Regions from separate parts of the Viridibacillus sp. FSL R5-0888 genome, predicted to be linked through region 2. Evidence: riboswitches for the same ligand, from Rfam matches in the RefSeq annotation. Region 2 holds a riboswitch; each other region holds the start of a gene.
The links. Region 2 has a riboswitch for S-adenosylmethionine ahead of MKY02_RS16890 (VOC family protein). Riboswitches for the same ligand answer to the same signal wherever they lie in the genome.
Positions count from the first base shown of each region.

Region 1: another riboswitch for S-adenosylmethionine. It lies ahead of MKY02_RS11310 (cyclase family protein); the one in region 2 lies ahead of MKY02_RS16890 (VOC family protein).
Region 3: another riboswitch for S-adenosylmethionine. It lies ahead of MKY02_RS14215 (methionine biosynthesis PLP-dependent protein); the one in region 2 lies ahead of MKY02_RS16890 (VOC family protein).

Region 1 covers NZ_JBBPAU010000001.1:2,269,449-2,276,813, reverse strand. The annotation lists gene MKY02_RS11315 (ATP-binding cassette domain-containing protein) at 1-1,176, shown strand, start outside; SAM riboswitch class I at 1,652-1,747, shown strand; gene MKY02_RS11310 (cyclase family protein) at 1,826-2,563, shown strand; gene MKY02_RS11305 (GNAT family N-acetyltransferase) at 2,618-3,073, shown strand; gene MKY02_RS11300 (5-oxoprolinase subunit C family protein) at 3,217-4,212, opposite strand; gene pxpB (5-oxoprolinase subunit PxpB) at 4,209-4,934, opposite strand; gene MKY02_RS11290 (LamB/YcsF family protein) at 5,145-5,906, shown strand; gene MKY02_RS11285 (NRAMP family divalent metal transporter) at 5,921-7,141, shown strand; gene MKY02_RS11280 (putative hydro-lyase) at 7,164-7,365, shown strand, end outside.
Region 2 covers NZ_JBBPAU010000001.1:3,363,777-3,371,141, forward strand. The annotation lists gene coaBC (bifunctional phosphopantothenoylcysteine decarboxylase/phosphopantothenate--cysteine ligase CoaBC) at 1-1,047, opposite strand, end outside; gene rpoZ (DNA-directed RNA polymerase subunit omega) at 1,122-1,346, opposite strand; gene gmk (guanylate kinase) at 1,351-1,968, opposite strand; gene MKY02_RS16880 (YicC/YloC family endoribonuclease) at 2,020-2,895, opposite strand; gene MKY02_RS16885 (Rqc2 family fibronectin-binding protein) at 3,116-4,804, shown strand; gene MKY02_RS16890 (VOC family protein) at 5,132-6,061, opposite strand; SAM riboswitch class I at 6,170-6,279, opposite strand; gene pyrE (orotate phosphoribosyltransferase) at 6,473-7,105, opposite strand; gene pyrF (orotidine-5'-phosphate decarboxylase) at 7,105-7,365, opposite strand, start outside.
Region 3 covers NZ_JBBPAU010000001.1:2,848,489-2,855,853, forward strand. The annotation lists gene MKY02_RS14200 (YozE family protein) at 1-41, opposite strand, end outside; gene MKY02_RS14205 (methyl-accepting chemotaxis protein) at 162-2,009, shown strand; gene MKY02_RS14210 (tetratricopeptide repeat protein) at 2,229-3,158, opposite strand; SAM riboswitch class I at 3,331-3,434, shown strand; gene MKY02_RS14215 (methionine biosynthesis PLP-dependent protein) at 3,506-4,636, shown strand; gene MKY02_RS14220 (aminotransferase class I/II-fold pyridoxal phosphate-dependent enzyme) at 4,632-5,810, shown strand; gene MKY02_RS14225 (YoaK family protein) at 6,108-6,797, shown strand; gene msrB (peptide-methionine (R)-S-oxide reductase MsrB) at 6,975-7,365, opposite strand, start outside.

The sequences.
Region 1 (7,365 bases), 1.1 Mb from region 2:
CAAGAAAACCATTGTCCATCCTGCTCTGGGCGCCAAGTAAGTGAAAAATTTGATATAGATATTGTTATTCAGGACAAAACCGTGCCATTCTGGGATGGCCTATTCCATCCAGAAGTGATGAAGGTTTTAAAATTCTATCAATATCCAAAATTGCAATTCCTCTTTGATGAGATTAAGAATGAGCTCGGTCAGGATTTAAGTAAAAGTTTTAATGACATGACGGAAGCAGAAAAACACACCTTTTTATATGGGTATTGGGAAAGGTCATTCTATGATAAAGCAGGCAAAGCTTCGAGGATTTGGGAAGGCTTTAATTTAATCATTGGCCGCTATATATTTGTATCTAAATCGATTATTAAAGAGCAAATAAAAGCATCTAAAGAGTTGATTACCTGTCCAATCTGTGAAGGAACCGTGCTAAACCATCATAAAAAGCTAAAATTTGACGACACGGATATTCGAAAGATTATTCAGCAGCCTATTGATCAAGTGTTGAAAACAGTTGGTAAGTTACAGATACTAGAAAAACTAAAAGCTATCGTCGGTGGTGATATGACTTTGACTGAAGATGTCTCCTTATTACCTAGGGGAACACAGGTTGCTTTGAAAATGTTTGAACTGGAGCAGGGAAGCTTTGCCCATTATGAAATGGTTTTACAAAATGTACTACCTTTTTGGGGCAGTATTAGCGGCAATATCGAATCCATCAGCATGAATAATCGGATCACCATCTGTGATTTTGAAAATATTACCGAAACGAGAGAAACGATCATTGATAAGTATTTCACCAATGGTAAATATAAAAAGCTTACCTATGTCTATGAAGCGTTTGGTTACAAAAAAATTGTCACTCAAATTAATAAGATTAAAAAAAGTCATCAATGTCCTTTCTGTAAAGGGAAGAAAGTAATTTCTGAAGATGGACTACATGATGGTGTGTATAAATTATCAGTACCATGTGTTAGTTGTTATGAAAGTGGCATCAATGATGAAGGGCGTAAGGAAATCGTAGATGGCATAGACGTGCAAACATGGTTAACTGGCAAAGTAAGTGATGTTGTTGCTGAAAGTCCAAATCTTGAGGCTGTAGCTCATATTCCAATTTTCAATCGTATTCGTGAGTTGAATAAGCGAGAGATGATGGGGATATATCAATTCCTTGAGCAAAATAATTAAATTAAATATAAAAAATGTGATATTTAAGTAAAGATTAGCTGTCACGCAATGAAGAAAACTCATTTGCAATAAAAAATTGCAAATGAGTTTTTATGCTATTCAGAAGAGGGATTGTTGGATTAAAATTGTCAACCTGGTTAGACAAAAGATTGGAGATTGGTTATGGACCCATGCATACTTGATTACAAACAACCATGAAGATTTGCAAGAGGAATTCATTAACTCCGATGTAAAGATAGTTCGTTCATTAAGTAATATAGAATACAACAATAAAGAATATGTGAATGAAGATATAGATGCTAGATGGATAGTATTTGGTATCAAACGAGGCTAGAATCGTATCTGATGCCTTTAATTTAGAAGAAAAAGTTATCATAATTGATTATAAGAGTCATATATTATAAAGAATTTTCTAAAATTTTCATTGACAATAGATTTCTAAAGTTGTAAATTAAGAATCAACAAAATAACTTTTTTCTTATCCAGAGAGGTGGAGGGACTGGCCCTATGAAATCTCAGCAACGGACGATGTACCGTGCTAATTCCAGAAGCGTATGCTTGAAGATAAGAAGAGCGCATGGACGTATCGCCAACCTCTTCTTATCAAGGAGAGGTTTTTTTGTTTTAAAAAAATGATGAGGTGATGGATATGTCAACAGAATTAATCAATGCACTACAAACGTTAAAGGAAAAGAAATGGATTGATTTAACACATACTTTTGGAGCAGAAACACCACGTTTCAACGCATTTAAAGGGTTAGAAAAAACAACTCTATTTTCACATGATGATGGCTTTTTTGCTCAGAATTTTGCATTTGCTGGACAGTATGGAACACATTTAGATGCACCTATTCACTTTGTTCGTGATGCTCGTTATTTAGAAGAATTAGATTTAAAAGAGCTTGCATTGCCACTTGTTGTAATAGATCATTCTAAAGATGCAGCAGAAAATCATGATTTCACCATTGCAGTTGAAGATATTTTGAAATTTGAGGCCGAACACGGAGAAATTGAGGCAGGTACATTTGTTGCTCTTCGTACGGATTGGAGCAAACGTTGGCCTGATGTTGAAGCATTTAATAACTTTGATGCAGATGGAAATCCACATGCACCAGGATGGTCAGTAGATGCACTTAAGTTCTTGTTTGAAGAGCGTCATATCAAAGCAGTAGGGCATGAAACTTTTGATACGGATTCTAGCATTTTATACCGTCAAAACAATGCATTACTAGGTGAACTATATGTATTGGAACAAGATACATATCAAGTAGAGTTGCTTACTAATCTAGACCAGCTACCTGCAAAAGGGGCTGTCATCTTTAACATCGTTCCTAAACCTGAGAAGGCTTCTGGCTTCCCAGTTCGATCATTTGCTATTCTGCCTTAAATATTCATCTAAAAAATACTAGCAAATGAATAATTGAAACTGAAGGTGAACTCTTTGGATATTAAAATTGATGATTTATCAAGAGATGAAGTTAAAGCGTTGTTGGAGGAGCATCTTCAAGGTATGGCACTAAATTCTCCACCAGAAAGTATACATGCGTTAACTATCGAGGAATTGAAAAAAACAGAAATTACTTTCTGGAGTGCATGGGAAGGCGGTGCATTAATTGGTTGCGGAGCACTAAAAGAACTGGATGCACACCATGGTGAAATAAAATCCATGCGTACTTCTTCATTATACTTACGGAGAGGCGTTGCAGGGCGTATGCTTGAGCATATTATTGAAGAGGCTAGGCACCGCAATTATAAGCGTTTAAGTTTAGAAACAGGTTCAATGGAGGCTTTTGAACCCGCAAAGAAGCTGTATTTGAAAAATGGGTTTCAATATTGTAGGCCATTTTCTAATTACATTGAGGATCCGAATAGTGTATTTATGACATTAGAGTTATAAGTATATTGATTAATCATTCTATTAACAAAAAGATTAAATAAAAAACAATAAGAGCATGTTTTGAATAATCTTCATTCAAAACATGCTTTTTCTTTTTGTTCTTCTATATTTTAGTTGGACAATACAAGGCACTCTTTTTAATATTAAGAAAGCTTTGCAGAACAGCGAATAGCAGCAGCAATGGTTTTTATTTTTTGCTCATTTGCTATTAATGCTTGTTGAGCTTCTTCTAATGTTACTAGTTCGAAATGAATTTTAGCACCTGTTTGTAACTGTGCAAGGCTAGCTAAATCAGCAGTAATGACTTGAACCATTTTCGGGTAACCACCAGTTGTTTGGCGATCAGCCATTAAAATAATCGGTTTACCACTAGGTGGGATTTGAACGGTACCAAACGTAACAGCCTCTGATAATAATTCGAATTTCTCTGTCAAAGATAATGCTGGTCCCTCAAAGCGGTACCCCATACGATCAGCCTCTGTAGAAAGCGTGTAGGAGTTGTTTGTTAAGCACTGCTGACTTTCGGTGGTAAAACTATCCCACTCAGTACTAGGCATCACTCGTATTGTTTGTTGTTGATTTAATGAGATTAATTCGTTGTAATTTACAGACCACGAAGCAGGACCTACTAGTTGTATTGCATATTGATGTATTTCTTTATTTTTTTTAGTATAAGGTCCGATTATTACTTCATCCTGCTTTTGTAATGCTCTGCCTTCAAATCCGCCCATGCCCGCCTTTAAATATGTACTTTTACTATTCATTACAGTAGGAACTTGAATACCGCCAGCAAAGCTTACATAAGCACGACAACCTTTGTGGGCTCTTTTAAACTTTAATACGTCTCCTTTTTTCACAATAAATGGACGCCAAAGTGGTGTTGGTTCGTTATTAATCGTTGCAGTTAAATCTCCACCTGTAAGTGCAATTAGGTGGTCATCATTAAATTGTAATACAGTCCCAAATAATGAAACCTCAATTACGGCTTCACTTTCTAGGTTACCTACAAGAATATTCGCAATTCTTAATGAATAAGCATCCATAGCTCCACTAACGATGACTCCATATTTTTGTGACCCGAATCTCCCTAAATCTTGGATGGTAGTTAATAAACCAGGTTTAACGATTGTAACTGTCATGATCTTGTCTCCTTCAATTGTTTGTATTCTTTTTCTGATATTGGTTTAAAGCGAATACAATCACCTGCTTGTAAAAGAGAAGGAGGTGTTTCATTTGGTAAAAATAAATCGAGTGGTGTACGACCGATAATTTGCCAGCCACCAGGTGTTTCAAATGGATAAATTCCCGTTTGTTTACCTGCAATCCCAACCGAAAGTGCGGGAATGGCAAGTCTAGGTGTTTCTTTTCGAGGTGTTGCTATAGCTTCATTCATGCCTCCCATAAAAGCAAAGCCAGGTGCAAAACCAAGCATATAAACAAGACACTCATTCGCACTATGTAATTGAATGACTTCATCAGTCGTTAAGCCATTGATTTTGGCTACATATTCTAAATCTGGGCCGTATTCACCACCATAGACAACGGGAATGTCAACTACTCTTTGCGTGTGTTGTTTAACTGTTGTCATTTGAGTGATCAGTTGTTGCACATACTGACATACAAAGCTATATGATGTTACATTTCCATTAACCTTAAAAAGAGTGTAAGGATTGTAGTAGATTGTAATATTTGTATATGCTGGAACAGCTTCAATAAAACCTTCAAATGGCTGTTCCTCAAGCAATGATGCTAAATTTTGTAAGATAGTACAGTTCGATGGATCAATCGTATTTCCGATTTGAACCATCACTGCTGAATCTCCTAAAGGTTTAAATTTCACATGTTTAAATTCTTCTCCCATAGTGTACAACCCCTCATTTTGCGTTTTAAACATTATAATCATATAGATACATAAAGGTAAATGACAAGTAAGATATTTACATTTGATAATTCACTATAGTGAGAAAGTTCAAAAATAAATGTTTTCAGAATAATGATTTAGTGATAATATAAATTTTGTGTTAGAAAAACTGACATTAAATTGATTTTGAATTAGTAAGGGGCTGAGAAAATGTTTCGTGTAGACTTGAATTGCGATTTAGGAGAAAGTTATGGTCAATACAAACTAGGGGAACAAGAAGAGATTTTAAATTATATTACTTCAGCTAATGTAGCATGTGGTTTCCATGCCGGAGACCCAACAGTGATGAGGGAAACTGTTAAAATGGCTATTGCAAAAGGGGTAAAAATTGGTGCTCATCCTGGATTACCAGATTTAAATGGCTTTGGACGTCGCCCAATGCAAATTACTCCTCAAGAAGGCTATGACATGGTCGTATATCAAATTGGTGCACTACAAGGGTTTTTATCTACTTGTGGAGAGAAAATGCAGCACGTAAAACCTCACGGAGCTTTATATAATATGGCTGCGAAAGACCAGGCATTATCTGAGGCTATAGCACAAGCTGTCTATGATGTCTCACCTGAACTTGTGTTATTTGGATTAGCTGGAAGTGAGTTAACGAAGGCAGGAGAAAAACTTGGTCTCCAAACAGCTCATGAAGTATTTTCTGACCGTACATATCAAGCGGATGGATCACTTACTTCACGTACACAATCAGATGCTTTAGTAACAGACGAAGAACAATCTGTAAATCAAGTCGTAACGATGGTCAAAGAAGGCTATATTGAGTCTCAACAACAAACGAAAGTATTATTGCGAGCGGACACTGTTTGTATCCATGGGGATGGAGTACATGCTCTTGCATTTGCAAAATATATTCGAAACACATTGGAGAAAAACAACATCAACGTTCAAGCATTTCACGTATAAAAAGGGGTTTTCATATGACAAAGGTTAACTTAGATCAAGGGCAAGGGAGAAAGAAAGTAGGACGCAGCGTCTTATTAGGAGCTGCTTTCCTTATGGCAACATCAGCGATTGGACCAGGGTTTTTAACACAAACGACGGTCTTTACACAACAATTAGGTGCTAGTTTTGCCTTTGTTATTTTAGTTTCACTTATTTTAGATGTCTTCGCTCAAATGAATGTTTGGCGTATCATCGCAGTATCAGGTATGCGTGGTCAAGAGATTGCCAACAAAGTACTTCCTGGTTTAGGTATGGTATTAGCCATCATGATTGTTATTGGTGGTCTAGCATTTAATATTGGTAACGTTGCAGGAGCTGGTCTAGGATTAAATGCTATGCTCGGCTTAGATCCGATTACGGGTGCAGTAATAAGTGCAATTTTTGCAATTTTCATTTTCCTTGTAAAAGAGGCAGGTAAAGCGATGGATAAGGTTGCACAAGCAGCTGGCTTTATCATGATTTTACTAATGATGTACGTTGCTTTTACAACATCGCCTCCAGTTGGTGATGCATTAGCTAATACATTTACACCTGAAAAACTGGATATTTTATCAATCGTAACTTTAGTTGGAGGAACAGTTGGCGGTTACATTGTATTCGCCGGTGGCCACCGCTTACTTGATGCAGGTGTTAAAGGTATAGAATCTTTACCAGATGTAACAAAGAGTTCTGTAACGGGTATTGCTGCTACAGGTATTATGCGTGTAGCTCTGTTTTTAGCAGTATTAGGTGTTGTACACCAAGGTTTAGCAATTGACCCTGCTAACCCACCGGCTTCTGTCTTTAAATTAGCTGCAGGTGAAATCGGTTATCGTATGTTTGGTGTTATTATGTGGGCTGCAGCTATTACTTCTGTAGTAGGTGCTGCATATACATCAGTATCATTTATTCGTTCATTCCATCCATTAATTGAAAAATATCATAACTGGGTAATTATCGCCTTTATCGTTGTATCAACTATCACATTTGCATTCGTTGGTAAACCTGTGAAAATTCTAGTTTTAGTAGGAGCAATCAATGCAATAATCTTACCGCTTGCACTTGGTACGTTATTGATCGCAGCATATAAAAAAGATGTTGTTGGTAATTATAAGCATCCGATGTGGTTAACCATCCCTGGTATTTTTGTTGTAGTTGTTATGGCTGTACTTAGCGTTCGTACACTTATTATCGAATTACCAAAACTATTTAGCTAGTGAAAAAGAAAGGGGAATTGTGATGACACAATACGATACGATGACTCCAGATGCTATTCGAGCATTAATTCGAAATGGTGAATTGACTGGACCAACAGCAGGTATGGCTAAAGGCTATACGCAAGCAAACTTAGTGATTTTAAAGAAAGAGTATGCTTATGATTTCTTATTATTCTGTCAACGCAATCCAAAATCTTGTCCACTAGTAGATGTATCCGATATTG
Region 2 (7,365 bases):
ATTAGCAACAATATAATTTGCATTTTTCTTTTCTAACTTACCTTTTGCATACTTTAATACATCATTGGTTTCTGCTGCAAAACCAATTAGTAATTGATCTTTTTTTCGTTCCCCTAATGTCAGTAAAATATCGGTGGTGCGTTCTAATTCAATAATCGCATCACCTGGTTGCTTTTTCATTTTTTGCAAATGCGCCGTTTTTGGACGATAATCCGCTACCGCAGCTGTTTTTACAACAATATTGGCGTCATCATATTCAGCTAACATAGCTTGAAGCATGTCCTCAGCACTTTCCACATGAACAACCCGTACACCCGCTGGAGGCTCAATTGCAACCGAACCTGATACAAGTACAGTTTCTGCACCTAATTTATGTGCTGCAGCAGCCATAGCATAGCCCATTTTCCCAGTTGAGAAATTGGTTAAATAACGTACGGGATCAATTCTTTCACGCGTTGGTCCTGCAGAAATAACAACTTTCTTACCTTTTAAAAGTCCGTTTTTTGGTTCGAAAAACTGGGCAGCTAATGCTGTAATCTTCTCTGGTTCTTCTAAACGACCTTTACCTACATATCCGCAAGCTAAAAAGCCCTCTGATGGTTCAATAAATTCATAGCCATCCTCAGCTAATTGGGCAATATTTCGTCTAACTGCAAGATTATCATACATATGAACATTCATTGCAGGTGCAATCCACACTTTTGCAGTTGTTGCTAATAATGTAGTTGTTACCATATCATCTGCAATGCCGTTTGCAAGTTTACCAATTACATTTGCAGTTGCCGGAGCTACGATGATTAAATCCGCCCAATCTGCTAAATCGATATGTGCAATAACACTTGAATCTTTTTCATCAAAAGTGTCTGTATAAACATCATTTTTAGACATTACTTGAAAGCTTAAAGGTGTTACAAAACGTGTTGCAGATTCAGTCATCATTACTTTCACATGTGCACCAGCTTGAGATAATTTACTCACCAATGCTACTGCTTTGTAGACGGCGATTCCGCCTGAAACACAAAGTAAAATGTTTTTATTTGCAAGCATTTTTTTCTTCCTTTCAAAACGACAAGCTCCCAAAGAAATGTTAATTTCCTCGGGAGCCTCACGTTGTCATGTCATTAAACTTCGTCTTCGTAAATAGCTGATTCGTCTTGGGCTACTTGACTTAAAACGCCAGCAGAAACTTCTTCAAGTGCTTTCCCTACATTCTTATGTGATTTATAAGATGAAAGCCTATAGTCACTACCTTCTTGCATTGCACGTGCTCTTTTTGAAGCAAGGCTAACTAATGAATATTTTGAATCGATTTTTTGTTTTAATACGTCAACAGATGGGTATAACATCTAATTATTCTCCTCTCAGCATAGCTAAGTATTGTTTTTCTACTCTTTCACGTCGACAATGTTCCGCAACTACGATTGCATTGACACGATCACAAGCTAATTGTACTTCATCGTTCTCAACGACATAATCGTACAAATTCATCATTTCTAATTCTTGGTTTGCAGCAGCAATACGCGTTGCAATAACATCTTCTGTTTCAGTACCACGCCCAACTAATCGTTGCTGTAATGCTGAAATGCTAGGTGGCGCAAGGAAGATGAATAAACCATCTGGAACCTTGTCACGAATTTGAGCTGCACCTTGTACTTCAATTTCTAAAAATACATCACGTCCAGCATCTAATGTTTTGTTTACATATTCTAGAGGTGTGCCGTAATAGTTTCCTACATACTTCGCATATTCAAGGAGTTGTCCTTGTTCGATTAAACTTTCGAATTCCTCTGTTGATTTAAAGAAGTAATCAACACCATCAACTTCGCCTTCACGTGGTAGACGTGTAGTCATGGAAATAGAATACTCATAATTAGTATCTGGTTGTGAAAAAAGTGCTTTTCGTACAGTACCTTTTCCGACACCTGAAGGGCCAGATAGGACAATTAATAATCCACGTTCTCTTCTCATGCTTTCTCCCTCATCATTACAATATATTAATAGTACATTTAGTAAACACAATTATTCAATATTTTGAACTTGTTCTCGCATTTTCTCAAGAATAGTTTTTGCTTGGACAACAGCAGCTGAAGCTTCAACAGATTGGTTTTTAGAGCCAATTGTATTAATTTCACGATGAATCTCTTGTAATAAGAAATCGAGTTTTCGTCCGATAGAAACGTTTTCTTGAAGCGTTTCATCAAGTTGGACAAAATGACTTGATAAACGGTCTAATTCCTCAGCAATATCTGCTTTTTCAGCAAAAATTGCAACCTCCGCTAATAATCGTTCTTCTAACGCGCTAATGTCTGCAAGCTCTGCAATTCTTGTAACGAGCTTATCGCGATACTTTTGTACGGCTTGATCGGCCACTTTACGAATTAACTCTATTTGCTCTGCTAAATCCGTTTTGAAACCTACTACCGCCTCTTGCAATTCCTGACCTTCTCTTTCGCGCATTTGGATCAGTGCACTTGCAGCTTGTTGTACAGCTTGATCTACAGCTGTTAAAATTTCTTCTTTTGATGTCTCTTGCACTTTGACAGTTAATGCTTGCTCTAAACTCAAAAGTTCTGTCATCGACCACTTCTCGTCGAGCAATATCTGTTTTTGCAATTCTTCTCTTGCTTCTTTATAAGCATTGACTAGAGGCCAATTCACTTGTACAACTTGCTGTTGCTGTGACAATTCTTTCACATGTACGGAAACATCTAACTTACCTCTTGAAACTAATGAGGAAAGCATTTTTTTTGTATGAACTTCTGCTTCCATCCACTCTTTCGGAAAACGTGTCGTAACTTCTAAAAAACGATGATTTACCGATCGAATTTCTACAGTAAGCCGAAATTGTTCCGTTGTTGTGACACCCCTGCCAAATCCAGTCATACTACGCACCAAGGTCAGTCACATCCTTCTTTGCATACTGATTTTTAATTATAACATATGAATACAAGTTTTGCCTTGCAGATTTGCTAGAAGTTCACTTAATAGAATAAAAAAATGATTAATATCGATACTCATTAGTCACGAAGAACTGCATTTTACAAATCCTACACTTACCTATATAAACGAAAAAAATGTTAAGATAGAACAAAACGTTTTGAAAGAGGAATCACTTATGGCTTATGATGGTTTATTTACAATCGCAATGGCGAAAGAGCTACAACAGTTAGTAACAGGCCGAATCGCGAAAGTGCATCAACCGAACACCCAAGAAATTATTTTACATATACGTGCCAATGGTGGAAATCACAAATTATTATTTTCAATCCACCCTTCCTATGCACGTGTTCATATCACAGAACAAACAATTGAAAACCCGCCAGAACCACCTATGTTTTGCTCGTTGCTTCGTAAACATATTGAAGGTGGATTTATTGAATCAATACAACAACAAGGTGCTGACCGCGTCCTCATCTTGAAAATTGCTAGTAAAAATGAAATTGGTGACCCAATCACGAGGGAATTGCACGCGGAAATCATGGGGCGTCATAGCAATTTAATTTTAGTCGACAAAGAAACAGACAAAATCGTAGATAGCTTAAAGCATCTACCACCTGCTATGAATAGTTACCGTACTGTTTTGCCTGGCCAACCTTTTATCGCACCACCAGAACAAGATAAGGAAGACCCTAAAACAGTAAGTAGGGAATCAATACAACTATTCTTTGCTGAAGAAAAAAACACTCAAGAAATAGTACAGAATTTTACAGGCTTTTCTCCCTTACATGCTACTGAATTGTTATACAGAAGTGAAGCTACAGGGCAACCAATTGCTGACCTCTTCTCTTTATTTATTGAAGAATTTAAAATTGGAGGGAATTCACCAACCTACGCTGAAGTAAAAGGGAAAACATATTTTTCACCAGTGAAATTAACACATCTAGAAGGTGAGCATACAAGCTACTCAAACCTTAGCAGTCTACTGGATCGCGTATTCTTTGCAAGAGCTGAGAGAGACCGCGTTAAACAACAAGCTGGTGATTTAGAACGCTGGTTACAAAATGAAATTAGCAAACTTAAATTAAAGTTAAAAAAACTCCAAAAGGATTTGGATCGAGCAAACAATTTAGACCAATTCCAATTATTCGGTGAGTTATTAATGGCCAACTTGTACGCATTTGAAAAAGGGCAAAAGGAAGTTACTGTTGTTAATTATTATAGTGGGGACAGTGAAGAAATCACGATCCCTATTAGCGAACGGAAAACACCTGTTGAAAATGCACAGAGCTACTATACTAAGTACAACAAGGCGAAAAACGCACTTATCATGGTGCAAGAGCAACTCAATAAAACGCAAGGAGATTTAGCCTACTTTGAAATGCTATCGCAACAAGTACAACAAGCTGCTCCAGCTGATATAGAAGAAATTCGTGAAGAGTTAGCTGAACAAGGCTACTTGAAATTACGTGCTTCAAAACGACGTAAAAAACCAACTAAACCAACTCCAGAAAAATTCAAATCTTCCACTGGTATTGACATTTCAGTTGGCAAAAACAATAAACAAAATGATTATTTAACATTTAAAATCGCACGTAAATCTGAAATTTGGTTGCATACAAAGGATATCCCAGGATCACATGTCGTTATTCACTCTTCTGAACCAGATGAACAAACTTTACTAGAAGCGGCAACTTTATCAGCCTATTTCAGTAAAGCACGTGAATCGTCGTCCGTACCTGTCGATTACACAGAGGTACGTCAAGTAAAAAAACCAAATGGTTCTAAACCTGGTTTTGTTATTTACTTCGAGCAAAAGACATTGTATGTAACACCCGATGAAGAATTAATCATGAAATTAAAATAATAAGATTTAAGAACACTTAAAAGGAGTCGCACATTTTTCAAACGCGACTCCTTTTACTATTTACTGCACTGCCTTAATCACTTCTCCATTGTACCAAATCCTATTTTCACATTATCTAATTTAGCTTTTTCAATCGTTGTTTTTACTTATATTTGGATCATTATAAATAACTTTCTATATAAAGGTAGGACTTTGCTACAAGCATTTGGGCATGCGATAAATTTTCTACTAAGTCTAATCATACTTCAATAATTTTAGTAGTGATGTTAAAAAATACAACAACTAAATTTCATTTTGTTACCTTTTATAACGATTCGATTTTTTGTTTTATGCAATTTCAAAAACCATACGATTTCCACTTGGATCTTCTACAACAAACTCATCCCCTAAATCTTGAATTTGTATTTGTTGTTTAATATAATTTTTTGCTGTCTCATAACTTTCTGTTGTTGGTAATTTAAAACGTACTTCTTTCAATCCTGATTCATTTTCAGCTGCCTTTTGAAGTCCTTCACCCGACCATACATTTCCCGCAAGATGGTGATGATAGCCCCCTACTGAAATAAAAAATGCTGTATCAATAATCATCTGTTTTTCAAAACCTAATTTATTTATATAGAAATCTACGGATTCCTCTATATTTGCTATTCGCAAATGAACATGACCAATTATTGTTTCAGCTGGTAATTTCCCATCTGTTTCAAAATCAGCTAATGGAGCTAACTCTTTGAAATTAAGAGGATTACTTCCACCAGGATACTTATCCCAATCTTCACGATGACGATCCGCATATATTTCTATACCATTTCCTTCAATATCATATATATAAAACGCCTCACTATAACCGTGATCACTCGCACTATCTAACCTAGCAATTGGAATATAGCGTTCAAAGTGCGGGAAACGTGAAGATTGCTCTATCGGACTATCTATCGTTTCCTTATTACGTAGAATTTCGAAAAATTTCGTTGCAAACGCTTCTCTACTTGGTAATAAAAAAGCTGTATGGAATAAACCCGTACTTTTAGCGGGTTGTAATTTTTCCGCGGTTTTTTCTAATTCAAAAATAACGTTGTTACTGCCTTTACCACCAAATTTAGCATGTTGTGTACTTTTTTCTAAAACGACAAGACCAACTACATTTTCGTAAAATGCAATTTGACGTTCCAAATCTTTTACTTTTAAAATGACACTTCCAACTTGTGTTGCAGCATCCAATACAAATTTACCTTGTTTCCCATCAATTCTTTGTACCATCTTTATAACCTCTCTCTTTGTTATTTACCAATTATGGAATAAACGACTTCTATTAAAAAACTCTCTTTCTACATCTTCTAGAAAGAGAGTTGAGGGGGGCTAATTCAACTCTTATCTCTCATAATTGCACGCAATCATGTTGAAGTTAGCTCCTTCCTAAAAATTAGGTGTTGCTGAAACTTAAGTGGGCCATTTCCTTCAGTTTCTCAAGTAAAGAAATCCACTTAATATCCCTAGTTAACTTATTGGTTTAATTGATTTTAAAACAATTTCCATAATTAAGCAACATATATACAATTATTTTCTTCATTTAAAATGATTCTTTATAAAGTAGCATTTTGCACAATAAAAAAACTAGCAAGAGATAATTTCTTTTCTCTTGCTAGTTTAAAAGCACCTATATTTGTATTATTATTTTAAGTTCCCGGCTTTTAAATCAGCATGCCATTGTAGTAAACCTGGAATGTCTGATTCATTAATAGCACCTGATTCTTTTGCTGCTTCAACTAATGCTTCAAAGTTTGATAGGCAATAGTAAGGAACACCCACTTCCGCAAAAGCCTGTTCAGCACGTGGTAATTTATATGAATATACTGAAACGACACCAAGTACTTCAGCGCCTTCACGACGAAGTGCTTCTACTGCTGTAATGCTAGAACCACCTGTCGAAATAATATCTTCTACTACAACTACTTTTTGACCTTCAGAAAGCTTTCCTTCTGTTTGGTTACCACGACCATGGTCTTTTGGTTTTGAACGTACATATACCATAGGTAAGTCTAAAATGTCGCTTACCCATGCTGCATGTGGTATTCCCGCTGTTGCTGTACCAGCTACTACATCTGTTTCCGGGAAATTTTCTTTAATAAGCGCTGCAAGGCCGTTTGCGATTGTTGTACGTACTTTTGGAAAAGAAATTGTTAAACGTGTATCACAGTAGATTGGTGATTTAATACCTGATGCCCAAGTAAATGGATCATTCGGACTTAGCTCTACTGCTCCTACTTCTAACATACCTTGTGCTACTTCTTTTTGAATTGTCATTATTGTTGTCCTCCCCATAATTGCTGTACAGCATGGTACGCTTCAACTGGATTTTCTGCTTGTGTAATAGCACGACCTACAACGATTTGCGTCGAGCCTTCTTCGCGTGCAAAATCAGGTGTAGCAACGCGTTTTTGATCATGTGCAACACCACCAACCATACGTATACCTGGTGTTACTTTTAGGAAGCTTTCTCCACATACTTCGCTGATTGCTTTTGCTTCAAGTACAGAGCAGACAACACCATCTAAACCAGCTGA
Region 3 (7,365 bases), 520 kb from region 2:
CCACGAAATGATTGAACATAACTGTAGAACGAATGATTCATAAATATCTCCCTCCTAATAGTTACATAGTAATGATTTATTTTTCGAAAAGTATAGAATATTCTTTCACAAAGAAGTAAAATGAACATTATTCAATAGAAATATGGAAAGTTGGTGACAAATTGGTTAAAAAATCAAAAAGAAGTAGTGAAATTGTTAAGAGAAGTGATAATCAAAGCACTAACAAGTCATCAGTTTCAAAAGCTTCATTTTTCAAAATGAAAAAGAAGAAAAAAAACATTGAAGTTCATGGACCTATTCAATCGAACTTTTTCAAAATGATTCGTGGCCGTATCATTATTAACTTCTTTATACTCATCATTATTCTATCAGCAATGCTTGTTGTTTCCTATTCAAATATGTCTAACCTCCAAAATGAATTAAAGGTGTTCACAGGGAAAAATCTAGTAGAGCAGATGAAAGTAAATAGTTTAGCTGCGGATATTGCGAAACTGTCAAACTCTGAACAAAGTTATATTATTACAGGAAAAGATAATTTCTTAAGACAGTATAGTCAAGATAAAGACCGAATTGAAGCAAATTTATTAGATTTACAAAAAATATTCTCTGATCGTAAAGAAGAGCTAGATCGAATTACTTCCATTGACCAATTTTATGACAATTATATTCAGTATTCGAAGCGACTGATAGATACACGCCAAAATTCAGGCCTTGAAAATGCTCAAAAACTTGTTCTCGCTGGAAATGGCAAGACAGCTATGAGTTATATAGATGTGCATATTGAAATGATTAATGACGTACTAACCAAGAAAAACAACGAGCAAATCAAATCACTTGAACAACAAACAGAAATCGCAATGATAATTTTCTTAATTTTAACAATATCATCTATTATTTTAACTATAATAACTGGTACTATCCTGTTCCGTTCAATTAAACGTAATACAGCTGCAATTAATACATCTATTCTAGATATCGCACAAGCTAATGGTGACTTGACAAAACGGGTTAAAGTCAAGACAAAAGATGAATTTGCAGAAATCGCAAATAGTACAAATGTGTTAATCACATCCATTTCGGCATTAGTAAAACGTGTGAGTACACTAGCGGAGAACGTCTCAGCCAGTGGCCAACAATTAATGGCTTCAGCAGATGAAAATTCGAATATTATTCAATCAATTGCTGATTCAACAGGCGAAATCGCTGAAGGTAGCGAACAAACAATGCTACGGATGAATAACGCAGTTCAAAAGATGAATTTATTAGAAGAGGCGGCTCGTTATTTAAGTACAGATGCAGAACATGTGAAAACAGCAACAGATCAGATGAAAGTCGCTGCTGAGCTTGGTGGAAAAACTGTCGAACAGTCATCAAATGTTATGATGTTAATAGAAGAAACTATGGCCAATACGACAGAAACCGTTGAAGCACTTGGTAAGAAATCATCCGAAATTACTTCCATTATTCGTACAATTACTGAAATCTCGGAACAAACAAACTTACTTGCCCTTAATGCAGCCATTGAAGCTGCCAGAGCTGGTGAGCATGGTAAAGGATTCGCTGTCGTTGCAAATGAGGTTCGAAAGTTAGCAGAGCAATCTCAAAAAGCAGCACGTGAAGTAACCGGGATTGTTTCGTCAATTCAATCAGAAGTACAAGCTATTGTCTCACAAAACCATGATGGTGTACAAAACGTCATACGCGGTGTTGAAGTGACAAATGAAACAAATGCTTCCTTAGATAAAATTATTAAACAAACAAACGAAACTGTAGCCATTATTAACAAAATGGTAGTTCAAATTGAGCAAACTTTAAGCTATAGCCAAGAAGTGGCTGTATCCTTTATAGAAGTAAATCAAATTGCTGAAAATACAGCTATGAGTACAGAGCGTTCAGCAGCTTCTGCAGAAGAAGGCTCTGCTTCAATGCAAGAAATTACAGCATCAGCGATTGAACTATCTCATCAGGCAGATGAGTTACGAAAAGTGGTTGGGGAATTCAAAGTATAACTTTTCCACTAAATGACTTGCAAACTCTAATGAGATTGCAAGTTTTTTTATTTCCCACTATTGATTTCGCTTTATAAAAATTTACTAAGTTCATACTATATCCCTCCTACCCTACACCTTTTCAAGACAACCTTTTATAGTAATATTAATGAATACACTTCAGTTATAGGCTCTATATAAACAAAAATGGCCAGAGATATTATCATTTCTCTCGGCCACTTACATATTTACATATTCATCATACGTTTTATTACCATGTACTTTGCATCCGTAAAGATAACATTGAGAAACATAATATGGCTCGAAGAAAATTTTAGGACGGTAGCCATTCAAAATACGACCAATCAGTGTATTATATTTTTCATTTGTATGTTGCAAGTCCATAATGGTTTCTTCAATATTCCCCTCTATGAATTCTCCATCCATCGCCCTTACTTTGCTTTCTACAATTTCATCAGTCGTTTCTGTCTTCATCTGGTCTATAATATCTGCGGTTTCTTCTACTCTACCTAATTGAATGAGTGAGTAGACATAATGTTCTACCCATTCATATGATCTAACTATTTCTCTCCATCCCATTTCAAATAACGGGATTGCTTCATCAAAATAGTTGATTTGAGCAAAAAGTTCAGCCACGTTTACTCCACCCATATAATTTTCATCATTTTCATTAACTTTTCTCAGTGTTTTAAGTACAGAATCGTGATCATCTAACTGTAAGTATGAAACCATTTCCGCATATTTCAAAAAATCGCCATCAGTTGCGGACTTTTTATAATGTTCTGCTGCCTTTTCAAAATTGTTCATATTAAAATATGCTGCTGCTAAGTTCGCATGGACTACTTCAGTATCTTTCATTTTTAATGCATATTCTAAAATCCTGATGGCTGAAATGTATTTTTCCATTCGCAAATAAATTTCACCTAGTAAAGCAAAAGGAAAATAATGCTTTGGCTGTTTTTCAATTGCTTCAGCTAAAAGGGGTAAAGTTTTATAATATTCTTCTGTGTCTCTTATATAAAAACATGCTAAGTTATGGAGCGATTGTATATCTCTCTTTTCCATTACTGCTTGCTCTAGCATCATTTGAGCTTCTTCAAATTTAAATTCTAGTAATAACTGATTAACAGCTATGTCATTTAAATTCATCTTGTCACCTTCCAATTCAACTATGCAATAATAGCATATTCATATAAAAATTGTACCACTTATAGAAATTTATAAACTTTTCAAATTAGATTTGCTTCATAATAAGGTTGATATTATCATATTCACATGGTAAAATTTCATTATTATTAACTTTCAAACAATTGAATATATTTACTTATCAAGAGAGATGGAGGGACTTGGCCCGTCGATATCTCAGCAACCACCCTAAATGCGGCAAGGTGCTAATTCCAGTAGACGTAGTCTTGTAGATAAGGAGATTGACTTCATATTTTGAAGGCCCTCTTCCTTAGAGGGCCTTTTACTTTTTTATAAAGGATGATGACATGATGACAAACAAAAACATTGCGACACAATTAGTTCAGCTGGGAAATCATACCGATTCCAAAACAGGTGCTGTGAACACACCAATCTATCTTTCTACCGCCTATACTCATGATGGGCTTGGCCAATCAACTGGTTATGACTATACACGTACAAAAAATCCAACACGTACCGTTTTAGAAGAAGGTTTTGCTAAATTAGAATCTGGAGACGCTGGCTTCGCCTGTAGTAGCGGGATGGCAGCTGTTCAATTAGTTCTATCCCTATTTAAATCGGGTGACGAAATTATTTTACCTGAGGATATCTACGGTGGTACATACCGTTTACTCGGTCAATACCAAGAACAATATGCAATCAAATCTCATTATGCAAAATTCTCTTCTGTATCAGAGGTTGAAGGTTTAATAAATGAAAATACACGTGCTATTTTCATTGAAACACCAACCAATCCATTAATGCAGGAGTTTGATATTGAACTTTATGCTAAGCTTGCAAGAAAGCATAGTTTATTATTAATTGTTGATAATACTTTCTTAACACCTTACTATCAACGCCCAATCGAGCTAGGTGCGGATATTGTTATACATAGTGCAACTAAATACATCGGTGGTCATAATGATGTTCTAGCGGGTCTTGTTGTAAGTAAGGGTAAAGAGCTTAGCGAAAAACTATTCACAAACCATAATGCTGCAGGTGCAACGCTTGCTCCAATTGACTCATGGTTACTGCTACGTGGATTAAAAACATTACACCTTCGCATGAAACAACATACTGAAAATGCTAAGCACATCGCGGCTTATTTAGAACAAGAACCTTTAGTAAAAGACGTTCTGTTTGCTGGTAAAGGTGGAATGATTTCCTTCCGTTTACAAAAAGGTGAATGGGTTGGTAAGTTTTTAGAAAACTTGAAGTTAATCGTCTTCGCTGAAAGCCTGGGTGGTGTTGAAAGCTTTATCACATATCCTACTACACAAACACATGCGGATATTCCTGAAGCAGAACGAATTGCTCGCGGTGTTGATGACTCCTTACTTCGTTTCTCAGTTGGTATTGAGGAAGCAGAAGATTTAATCGCGGATTTACAACAAGTTTTTTCTATCTTAGAAAAAGAGGTGTCATCATATGAGTTCAATTAATGAAAACATTGAAACAAGTTTAATCACTGCTTCTACTCGCGGTGATTACGAGCAAAAAACAGGTGCAGTTAATGTTCCAATATATTTATCATCTACTTTTGATCAAGAGCATTTCGATTCGTTTGGTCCATATGATTATAGTCGCTCTGGTAATCCAACTCGTGATGCATTAGAGAAAACGATTGCTGAACTTGAAGGAGGGGCACGCGGATTTGCATTCTCTTCCGGTATTGCGGCCATCGCGTCTGCATTTATGATATTAGAAGCTGGCGACCATATTGTTGTGACATCTGAAGTGTACGGTGGAACATACCGTTTTGTGACACAAGTGTTAACGAAATTTGGCGTTGAGCATACATTTGCTGACTTCTCTGATTTAACATCAGTAGAAGCGGCTATACGTCCAAATACAAAGGTGTTATATATAGAAACTCCAGCTAACCCGCTTCTAGGTATTACAGATATTGAAGGGGTTGTAGCTATTGCAAAGGCAAATGGTGCTCTAACATTTTTAGATAACACATTTATGACACCTTTATACCAACGTCCATTAGACCTTGGTGTAGATGTAGTGTTACACAGTGCCACTAAGTTTTTAGGAGGACATAGCGATATTATTGCAGGGCTTGCGGTAACAAAGGACGTAGAGCTTGGTAACCGAATCTACTTCATGCAAAACTCATTCGGTGCCATTTTAGGCGCACAAGACTCCTTCTCATTAATTCAAGGTATTAAAACGTTAAATGCACGTTTAACACAATCGACAGCATCCGCATCAAAACTTGCAAATTATTTAGAAGCTCACGAATTAGTAGAAGAAGTTCATTTCCCTGGCTTGAAATCGCATCCAGGTCATGACATCCATGCAAAACAGGCAAAAAGTGCTGGAGCTGTATTGTCATTTAAATTACCTAATCGCGAAATCACTAAAGCGTTTGTTGAACATGTTCAAATTCCGATTTTCGCAGTTAGTCTTGGTGGCGTAGAATCAATTCTCTCATATCCAGCCACAATGAGTCACGCAGCTATTCCTAAAGAGGAACGCGAAAAACGTGGTATTACAGACGGTCTTTTACGCTTCTCTGTAGGCCTTGAAAATATCGACGATTTAATTGCTGATTTTGAGCAAGCATTTGTAAAAGCGAAAGAACTTACTGTTGTAGGCAATAAATAGATGATTGTATGAGTCGCTCCACTAACTTGGTGGAGCGTTTTTTTCTATTTAAATGCAGTTTATTCATTACAGTAATTCCAAAATTCAGCTATAGTTTCATCAGAAAAAGCTTCCTATTGAAAAACTTAGATCGTCTGCAATGGTACTCAGCAGTTAAATCGAAAATATTTCTGAAACAGAATAAATGAAAATTGTGAGGTAAAGCTATAATTATTCATGCGACTTTTCTTTTACAAAAAAAGAAAACGAATTTTCATATTGGGAAAACAGGACATCTTTGATAAGGAGATAAACCAAATGGGAAATAAAACGAAAAACTTACTCGCTTTATCACCTAATTCATTGATTATGGGCATGATATTAGCTTTAGTTGGAGGATTTTTAGATGCTTATACGTATATTACGAGGGACGCAGTGTTTGCGACGGCACAAACAGGGAATATGGTATTATTTGCGGTGAGAGCTGCAAGTACGGAATATAACGGTGCCATTCTTAATATACCGCCCTTTTTGGCTTTTATAGCTGGAGTCTTGGTAGCAGAATATATAAAAGATAAACATACTAGCCACAAACGAGCTGTTTTACTTTTGGAATTCGCGATTTTATTTATAGTCGGATGGTTACCTACTAGTGTGCCAAATATGCTTATCACCATGTGCATTGCGTTTGTGTCTTCCTTACAAATTGCCACCTTCAACAAACTGGAAAAATGGAGTTACAATTCAACCATAACAACAGGGAATCTAAGAACCGCAGCTCAAGCTTCTTATGCTGCATTCGTGAAACATGATTCAGAATCGATGCGGAAATTTAATGATTTTACTGCTATTATTCTTTCCTTTATAAGTGGTGCTTTAATTGGGACCTTCTTTAGTACGTATCTAGGAAAAACTTCCATCTGGATAGCAGCTGGAATTATACTGATCACCGTAATCTTATATCATAAAAGCAATGAAAATTCAAAAGAACCTCTAGAGAACTATTGACGCACGAATAAATACTTAATAAATTTACATCCCGATCTTCCAATGAGCATAACAACCATAATATTGTTTGTCGCTCTCTTTATATTTAATTCAGTAGTAAACTACACTTTGTAGTCTATTCTCTGAGTTCTACACAAAAAAAGGCAACCCACAAAATGTGGATTGCCTTTTTCATTTTCAATCAAAATATTTTAAATATTCACCATAGCCTTCTTCTTGTAATTTATCTTTAGGTATAAATTTCAAGGCAGCAGAGTTAATACAATAACGTAACCCTGTTGGCTGAGGACCATCTGGGAAAACATGTCCTAAATGTGAATCAGCTTCTCCACTACGCACTTCAGTGCGACGCATACCAAAGCTTGTATCGAAGTTTTCTTGTATACTAGCACCTTCCACCGGCTTGCTAAAGCTTGGCCATCCGCAACCTGCATTGAATTTGTCTTTTGAGTGAAATAAGGGTTCCCCAGATACGATATCAACGTATAGACCTTCTTCAAAATGACTATCATATTCGTTTTGGAATGGTGGCTCTGTCCCATGCTCTTGCGTGACATGATATTGCATC